DNA from 2 places in the Streptomyces sp. NPDC049837 genome. Region 1 is predicted to be linked to the other one. Evidence: riboswitches for the same ligand, from Rfam matches in the RefSeq annotation. Region 1 holds a riboswitch; the other holds the start of a gene.
What was found. A riboswitch is a leader RNA that binds a small molecule or an ion and turns the genes downstream of it on or off. The one in region 1 is predicted to bind S-adenosylmethionine.
Positions count from the first base shown of each region.

Region 1 (4,558 bases):
GTCTACGACGTGGACTTGTTCGACGTGCCCGAGGAGACCATCCAGGAGTTGCACCGCCAAGGCCGCAAGGTGATCTGCTACGTCAACGTCGGCGCCCACGAGACGTGGCGACCGGATGCCGACAGGTTCCCGGAGGAGGGGATCGGCAAGCCCCTGGAGGACTGGCCAGGGGAGCGCTGGCTGGACATCCGCCGCCTCGACGTCCTGGAGCCGATCATGGCGGCCCGTATGGACCTGTGCAAGCGAAAGGGGTTCGACGCGGTCGACCCGGACAATGTGAACGGGTACAGGAATGACTCCGGTTTCCCGCTGACCGCCGACGACCAGCTTCGGTACAACCGGATGGTCGCGAGGCTCGCCCATGAGCGTCGGCTCGGCGTGGCGCTCAAGAACGACCTGGCTCAGGTGCCCGATCTGGTCAGGGACTTCGACTTCGCCATCAACGAGGAGTGTGTGGCGAAGAAGGAGTGCGAAGCGCTGGAGCCATTCATCGAAGCCGGCAAGGCTGTCCTGCATGTGGAGTACAACGTCTCTACGGAAGAGTTCTGCCCGCTGACCAAGGCGCTTCACTTCAGCTCGATCCGTAAGCCGAAAGATCTCTCCGCAGGACGGGAGCCGTGTCCATAAGGGAAAGCAACATCTGTCAGCCGTCGGCGATCTTCGGCGTGGTCGGATCACTGCCGGATTGATGATCTGGGGTGCGGGGTGGCGCGGCCGCAGCCGTGGGAGGCCGGCGACGACTGTGGGCGGTGATCGAGTCGCTGCTGCCGAAGGTCGAGCATCGAACACGGCATTCCGGGCGCAGGCGGCATCCGGGTCGACGCGAATAGCCGGCGTTCCCTGGCCGGCCTCAGGACGAGGTCGAAGATCTCGCCGACATTCCGACCTGCCAGCAGCCGGGACCGGAACTGGCTGAGCACCGATTGGTCGAACCCGGTGTCCATCAGCTCCAGACCAAGCGCGTACTTCCAGTCGATCCGCGTGCGCACGGCGTCCGCCACCTGCCGGTCAGACAGCCCCTCGGCGAACTGCGACAGGCCGGCGAACGCCTCCCCCGGTCCACAGGGCGGGGCCCCTTCCCGTGTCCCGGTATCCGGACACGAGTTGCGGAGAGCGACCGCGTGTCATAGCTTCTCGATCAGGTCATGAGTGACAGCGACTACGGCCCCGGCCCGCTGTCCGGCAACCCTCCGTCCGTGGCGGGGTGCCCCGGGTGAAGACCAGGTCGCAGGCAGCGAGGTCTGCGGCAAGCGCGGACCCCTGCACACCCTGGGGTCCTGGTCCTCAAGGGAGCAGTCTCGTGAGCAAGCGAATGCGATAGGGCGTATCGCCCCCTCTTCGGTACCCCCTTTCACCTTTTCCCTGCGCCGCGTCGTGCCGCCTTTCCGACGTGTGGACGCACGGATTCGCCTGCCTTGTACGGGAGTTCGCCATGTCTGTCATCGCCGTTGCCGCCGACCAGTCCGTTTGTTCCCCCCTGCCCGTTCTGGGGCGGGATGTCACCGTGCCGCTCGTCACCGGTGGCGAGGTCACGTACGCCGCCCTCGACTACGCCGCCAGCGCGCCCGCCCTCCAGCGGGTGTGGGACGACGTGGCCGCCTACGCGCCGTACTACGGCAGCGTGCACCGGGGGGCCGGGTACCTGTCGCAGTTGTCGACCGACCTGTTCGAGAACAGCCGCGCCGCGGTCGCGGAGTTCCTGGACTGCCGCGAGGGCGACCAGGTCGTCTTCACCCGGTCGACGACCGACTCGCTGAACCTGCTGGCCGCCGCGCTGCCCGCCGGCTGCCAGGTCTTCGTCTTCGAGACCGAGCACCACGCCTCGCTGCTGCCCTGGAGGGACGCCCAGGTCACCTACCTCAACGCGCCCCGGACCCCGGGCCAGGCCGTCGAGTCGCTGGAGCGGGCGCTCGCCGACCGGGACCCGTATGGTCCGGCGTTGGTGTGCGTCACCGGCGCGTCCAACGTGACCGGCGAGCTGTGGCCCGTGCGTGAACTGGCCGCCGCCGCCCACGCCCACGGCGCCCGCATCGTCCTGGACGCCGCGCAGCTCGCGCCCCACCACCCGGTCTCGGTGCGCGACCTGGACGTCGACTGGGTGGCGTTCTCCGGGCACAAGCTGTACGCCCCGTTCGGCTCCGGCGTCCTCGCCGGGCGCGCTGACTGGCTGCGGGAGGCCGAGCCGTACCTGGCCGGCGGCGGCGCGTCCCGGAAGGTCGCCCGGCGCGCCGACGGCGGGGTGGACGTCGAGTGGCACACCACCGCCGCCCGCCACGAGGCCGGATCGCCCAACGTCATCGGCGTGTACGCCATCGCCTCCGCCTGCAAGGCGCTCACCGAGGCCGGGTTCGATGACCTGGTCGCCCGTGAGCGGTACCTGATCGGCAAGGTCCGCGAAGGGCTCGCCGAGGTGCCCGAGGTGAAGGTGCTGTCGCTCTTCGGCGACGACGCTCCCCGCGTCGGTGTCATCTCGTTCGTGGTCGAGGGCTGGAACAGCTCGCACTTCGCGGCGGCGCTGTCCGCCGAGTACGGGATCGGCGTCCGTGACGGCCTGTTCTGCGCCCACCCGCTGGTGCGCACCCTGCTCGGCAGCGACCCGCAGGACGTCGGCGAGTGCGGCGCGCCCGAGGCGGCGCCGGGTGAGAAGTCGCTCAACGCCATCCGGGTCAGCTTCGGGGCGGGGACGCCGGACGAGCACGTCGAGCGGTTCGTTCGGGCCGTGAAGGAGCTCGTACGGGACGGGGCGAAGTGGAACTACCGTACGGAGGACGGGCGCTGTGTGCCCGACCGCGGCTGACCAGCCGGGTGCCCACCAGGACCGTGCGCAGCGCCCGCTCGGCGGCGTCCGCCAGCAGCTCGGCCGCGCGGTCCAGGGCGTCCGGCAGCGGTAGGGGGCCGGGCGCGATCGACTCGTAGGCGTCCAGCCCCGCCTCCCGGGCGCCCTCGCCCAGCGTGCCGGCCAGCGCGAGCACCGGCACGCCCGCCTCCCGCGCCCGGCGCGCCACCTCGCCCGGCACCTTGCCGCGCACGGTCTGGGCGTCCAGGGCGCCCTCGCCGGTGATCACCAGGTCGGCGTGGCCCAGCCGGGCGCCCAGGTCCAGCCCGTCGAGGAGCACCTCGAAGCGCGGGAGCAGTCGGGCGCCCACCGCCGCGAGCCCGGCGCCCAGCCCGCCCGACGCCCCCGTGCCGGGCGCGTACCGCAGGTCCACCTCCGGGGCGAACGCCGACGCCAGCGCGGCCGACCAGTGCTCCAGCGCCGCCGACAGCTCCTCGCACTGCGCCGGGGTGGCGCCCTTCTGGGGGCCGAAGACCCGGGCCACGCCCCGCTCGCCGCACAGCACGTTGTACGGGTTGCACGCCACCAGCAACTCGGCGCCCGCCAGCCTCGGATCGAGCCTTCCCGTGTCGATGGCCGCCAGGTGGGCCAAAGCGGAACCGCCGTACGGAAGTTCGTCACCGCTCGCGTCCAGGAGCCGCACGCCCAGCGCCTGGAGCGCGCCCGCGCCCCCGTCCGACGTACCCGAGTCGCCGCAGCCGACCAGGACCCGCCGGGCGCCCGCGTCCAGGGCGGCCCGGATCAGCTCGCCCACCCCGTACGTCGTCGTGGCGCCCGGGTCGCGGCGGCCCGGCGGCACGAGGGCCAGCCCCGCGACGGCGGCCATCTCCACGACCGCCGAGCCGTCCCCGAGGAGCGCGAAGTGGCTGTCGACCGGGTCGCCCAGCGGCCCGGTGGCCGGCCGGGACACCAGGTGCCCGCCCGTCGCGGCGGCCAGCGCCTCCGCCGTGCCCTCCCCGCCGTCGACCAGCGGGATCAGGTCCAGCTCGGCGTCCGGCAGGACCCGCGCCACCCCCTCGGCGATGGCCTCGGCGGCCTGCCGGGCGGACAGGGACTCCTTGAAGCCGCTGGGCGCGACGGCGATGCGGTACGGAACGTTCACGGCTGGGTCTCCAGGAGGACGGGCACGCCGAGCAGCGGCCAGACGGTCAGGGCGAACAGCAGGACCAGGCCCGCCGTGAGCGGGGCGAGCACCGCCGACAGCCGCAGCAGGTCACGCGGCGTGTAGGTGGGCACGCCGTCGGGGACGTCGGAGAACAGCGCCACCGGCTTCGCGGAGGCGGGCAGCGTGTGGCAGAACCCGGCCGCCGCCGTCGAGGCGAGCGCGGCGGCCACCGGGTTGACCCCCGCCGCGGTCGCCGCCACGACCACCAGCGGGACGAGCACCGAGGAGCGGGCCGAGCGGGACTGGAGCACCAGGTGCGCCGCCGTGCTGACGACCACCACGACGGTGAGGAACAGCCATGGCGGCGCGTGCACCGGCACCCCGGCCACCAGCCACTTCGCCGCGCCCGAATCGGCGAGCGCCACGCCCATCGCCATCGTCGCCGCCATGAACAGCAGCAGCGGCCAGGGCACGGTCGTCAGGCCGTCCTTGAGCCGTACCGTCCCCAGCGCAGGCGACGCGGCCACCACCGCGCCGATCAGCGCGACCACCGCCGGTGACACCCGGTGCACCGGCTCGCTGCACCACAGCACCACCACCGTGGCCAGCAGCAGCGC
Region 1 is NZ_JBFAMP010000006.1:50,941-55,498, reverse strand. Features, by position in the region: gene AB0J57_RS17970 (endo alpha-1,4 polygalactosaminidase) at 1-627, shown strand, start outside; partial or broken gene AB0J57_RS17965 (transposase) at 861-1,037, opposite strand; SAM riboswitch class IV at 1,142-1,259, shown strand; gene AB0J57_RS17960 (aminotransferase class V-fold PLP-dependent enzyme) at 1,433-2,797, shown strand; partial or broken gene AB0J57_RS17955 (glycerate kinase) at 2,874-3,938, opposite strand; gene AB0J57_RS17950 (SLC13 family permease) at 3,935-4,558, opposite strand, start outside.

Region 2 (4,558 bases), on a different contig from region 1:
CCGCCGACACCGGGGAGCAGCCCTCCGCCTGGGCGCCGAAGATCTTGTACGGCTTGTCCTCGACCAGGCCGAGCTTGATCAGCTCCTGGAGCCCCTTGTCGATCTTCGTGAGCTGCGAGCCGGATGCGATCGGGATGACGAGCTGGTCGGGCAGTCGCCACCCGAGCTGCTCGCAGATCTCGTACGCCAGCGTCTTCGAACCCTCGGCGTAGTACGGCCGCAGGTTGACGTTGACGAAGCCCCAGCCCTCGCCCAGCGGGTCGCCGATCAGCTCGGAGCAGAAGCGGTTCACGTCGTCGTAGGTGCCCTCGATGCCGACCAGGTCACCGCCGTAGACCGCCGCCATGACGACCTTGCCCTGCTCCAGGTCGTGCGGGATGAACACGCACGACCGGAAACCGGCCCGCGCGGCCGCGGCGCCGACGGCACCCGCCAGGTTGCCCGTCGAGGAGCAGGAGAGGGTGGTGAAACCGAAGGCGCGGGCGGCCTCCAGGGCCTGGGCGACGACACGGTCCTTGAAGGAGTGCGTCGGGTTGCCGGAGTCGTCCTTGACGAACAGTTTGCCCGGCTCGACGCCCAGCTCACGGCCCAGGTTGTCGGCCTGGACGAGCTTGGTCCAGCCCGGGTTCAGGTTCGGCTTGTCGGTCACGTCCGCCGGGACGGGGAGCAGTGGCGCGTACCGCCAGATGTTCGCGGGCCCGGCCTCGATGCGCTTGCGCAGCCCCTCGGGGTCGCCGACCGGCAGGTCGTACGCGATCTCCAGGGGCCCGAAACACAGCTCACAGGCGAAAATGGGACCGAGCTCGAAGCGCTCGCCGCATTCGCGACAGGAGAGGGCGGAAGCAGGCCCGAGGTCGACGTTCTTGGCGGTGGCGACAGTCTGTACAGCCATGGAGGCGAGGCCCTTTCTCCTCATCTTCCTCATGGCGCACTTCGCCATGAGACGGATTTGGCACCTTCCCTAGCCGGGGCCTCGCGCAAGATCTTGCGAGTGCCGGCTGGAGGGTTGCCGGGGCTTCAACGGGCCGTATCCCTCTGCCCCTCTGGATGAGCGGTATTCGATTGTCTGCACGGGGACCCGACATGCGACGGTCATCCGCGTTGTTCAAGACTGTAACCGAACCCCCGGACACTTGAGATGGTCGTCCGAAACGCGAGATGGAGATCACGTGCTGGAAGAGGTGGAGCGCTGGCTGGAGCGGCGGTCCTGGTCCGTGGCCGACCGACCGCTCGACCGGCTGCTCGCGGCCAAGCACAGTACGACCGTCAGTGTCGTCCTGCCGGCGCTGAACGAGGAGGCGACGGTCGGCGACATCGTCACCGTCATCCGCCGCGACCTCATGTCCCCCTCCGCGCCCCTCGTCGACGAACTCGTGGTGATCGACTCGGGCTCCACGGACCGCACCTCCGAGGTCGCCGCCGCCGCGGGCGCGCGCGTGGTGCACCGGGACGCGATACTCCCCCGCATACCCGCCCTCCCCGGCAAGGGCGAGGTGCTGTGGCGCTCCCTCCTCGCCACCAGCGGCGACATCGTCTGCTTCGTCGACGCCGACCTGCGTGACTTCTCGGCCGATTTCGTCACCGGCATCGTCGGCCCGCTTCTCACCGACCCGTCCGTCCACTTCGTCAAGGCCATGTACGACCGGCCCCTCGCGGGCGTCGCCGGCCACGGCGGGCGGGTGACCGAGCTGGTGGCGCGGCCGCTGCTGAACCTGCACTGGCCCCAGCTCGCCGGGTTCGTCCAGCCGCTGGGCGGCGAGTACGCGGCCCGCCGCTCGCTCCTGGAGCGGCTGCCCTTCCCCGTCGGCTACGGGGTCGAGCTGGGCCTCCTCGTGGACGCCCTGCACACCGTGGGCCTCGACGCCCTCGCCCAGGTGGACGTGGGCGTGCGCAAGCACCGGCACCAGGACGAGCGGGCGCTGGGCCGGATGGCGGCGGCGATCTACCGCACGGCCCAGCTCCGGCTGTCGCGCGGGCACCTGGTGCGGCCCCGGCTCACCCAGTTCGACCGGGGCGACGACGGCTTCGTGCCGCGCACGCACGAGGTCGACACCGAGGAGCGGCCGCCGATGATCGAGGTGGCCGAGTACGCACGGCGCCGCCGGGTGGCGTGAGTGCCGTACGTTTGAGCGTTTCCGCTACGGGCTAGGTTCGTCTCCATGGCAGCCCAGATTCTCGTCGCCTCCAACCGCGGTCCGGTCAGCTACGTCCCCCGCGAGGACGGCACGTTCGACACCCGGCGCGGCGGGGGCGGGCTGGTGTCGGGACTCTCCGCGATCGGTCCGGACGCGGGCGCGCTGTGGGTGTGCGCGGCGCTGAGCGACGGCGACCGGCAGGCGGTGCAGCGGGGCATCGCGGCCGAGCCGGGCGTGAAGATGCTCGACATCGACGCACGCGTGCACGCGGACGCGTACAACGGCATCGCGAACTCGGTGCTGTGGTTCGTGCACCACATGCTGTATCAGACGCCCCTGGAACCGGTCTTCGACGCCGAGTTCCGCCGCCAGTGGGTCGCCTACCGCCTCTACAACCGGGCGTTCGCCGAGGCCCTCGCCCAGGAGGCGGCCGACGGCGCCGCCGTCCTCGTCCAGGACTACCACCTGGCCCTCGTCCCCGGCATGCTCCGCGAGCTGCGCCCCGACCTGCGGATCGGGCACTTCTCGCACACGCCGTGGGCGCCGCCGGAGTACTTCTCGATGCTCCCCGACGACATCGCCGAGGAACTCCTCCTCGGCATGCTCGGCGCGGACCGCCTCGGCTTCCTGACCTGGCGCTGGCTCAAGGCGTTCCAGTCCTGCTGCGCGACGTCCCTCCGGGACATGGACGTCCAGGCCCTCTGGCCCAAGGACCTCCCCCCGAGCGTCGAACACATGACCCACGGCCGCCCCCGGCGCACCGAGCTGGGCGTGCACGGCCTCGGCGCGGACGGCGACTTCCTCCGTGACCGCTCACGCCGCCCCGACGTCGGCGACCGGATGGCTACCCTCCGCGACCAGATCGGCCCCGGCCGCAAGACGATCGTCCGCGTCGACCGCACGGAACTCTCCAAGAACATCGTGCGCGGCCTGCTCGCCTACCGGCACCTGCTCGCCGAGCGCCCGGAGTGGCGCGAACGGGTGGTCCACCTCGCCTTCGCCTACCCCTCCCGCCAGGACCTGGCGGTCTACCGCGAGTACACCGCCCAGGTGTCCGAGCTCGCGGACGAGATCAACGCGGAGTACGGCGTCGACGGCTGGACGCCCGTCATCCTCCACGTCGAGGACGACTTCGCCCGCTCCCTGGCGGCGTACCGCCTGGCGGACGTCGCGCTGGTCAACCCCATCCGCGACGGCATGAACCTCGTCGCCAAGGAGGTCCCCGTCGTCTCCGACACCGGCTGCGCCCTCGTCCTGTCCCGCGAGGCGGGCGCGTACGAGGAGCTGCGCGAGGACGCGATCACGGTGAACCCCTACGACGTGGTCGGCACGGCCGACGCCCTCCACGAGGCCCTCTCCATGCCCGCCGCCGACCGCGCGGACCGCACGAAGCGCCTCGCCGCCGCGGCGACGTCCCTCCCCCCGGCCCGCTGGTTCCTGGACCAGCTCACCGCGCTCCGTCCCTGACGGGGGCTCCGCCCCCGGACCCCCGGCGCGGCAGCTTCGCGCCGCGAAGAACCCCCGGCAGTCAGACGCACGACGGCCGGGGTGGGGCCGTGCAGGGTCGCCCCCGCAGAGGTTGGCGGCAAAGGTCGGGCTCCCAAGGACTCGTGACCCAAGGCCGCCGGCCTCGAGGAGGTGAGCCCGGAGGGGCCACGCCCCACACCCACGGGTTCCGGGCGCCGCGCCCGGGCAGGGGCGACCAGCGGCCCGGTCAGGCGGCGGCAGCCGCCAGGGCGGACAGGAGCGCGACCACTCCCGCCGGGCCCGGGACCTGGAGGTCGGCGCGGCCGGCGACCTCGGTGACTTCGTCGCTGCCGCTGCACACCAGCAGGCCCGGCAGCCCGTCCGACCGGAGCTTCTCGACCGCCGCGAACGCCGGAAGGTCGCCCAGGTCGTCGCCCGCGTACACGACCACCTCCGCGCCCGTCTCCCGGACGTACTCGGTGAGCGCCACGCCCTTGTCGACGCCCGGGGGGCGGAGTTCCAGGACCAGGCGGCCGGGTTCGAGGACCAGGCCGTGCCGGGCCGCCAGGTCGGACAGCGGGGCGCGCAAGGCGTCGAAGGCCGCCTGCGGGTCCTCCGCGCGGCGGGTGTGGACGGCCACCGCGCGGCCCTTCTCCTCGATCCACGTGCCGCGCCACGCGCCCACCTGGTCCAGGAACCCGGGCAGCTCGGCGCGGACGGCAGCCACGCCCGGGTGCTCGGGGGCGGCGCGGACCGTGCCGGTGACGGCGTCCCACCGTTCGGCGCCGTAGTGGCCGAGGACCACCAGGTGCTCCAGGCCCGGCACCCCGGCGAAGCCGCCGTACCGTACCGCCACGCCCGCCGGGCGGCCGGTGATGACCGCGACGGACGCGACGCGCGGGGCGAGCGCGGCGATGGCGGCGACGGCACCGGGGTGGGCCCGGGCCTGCTCGGGG
Region 2 is NZ_JBFAMP010000005.1:472,372-476,929, forward strand. Features, by position in the region: gene thrC (threonine synthase) at 1-892, opposite strand, end outside; SAM riboswitch class I at 910-1,054, opposite strand; gene AB0J57_RS17080 (glucosyl-3-phosphoglycerate synthase) at 1,170-2,114, shown strand; gene AB0J57_RS17085 (trehalose-6-phosphate synthase) at 2,160-3,602, shown strand; gene otsB (trehalose-phosphatase) at 3,850-4,558, opposite strand, start outside.
Region 2: it holds a riboswitch for S-adenosylmethionine, as region 1 does, so the genes downstream of both, thrC (threonine synthase) here and AB0J57_RS17960 (aminotransferase class V-fold PLP-dependent enzyme) in region 1, are expected to answer to the same signal.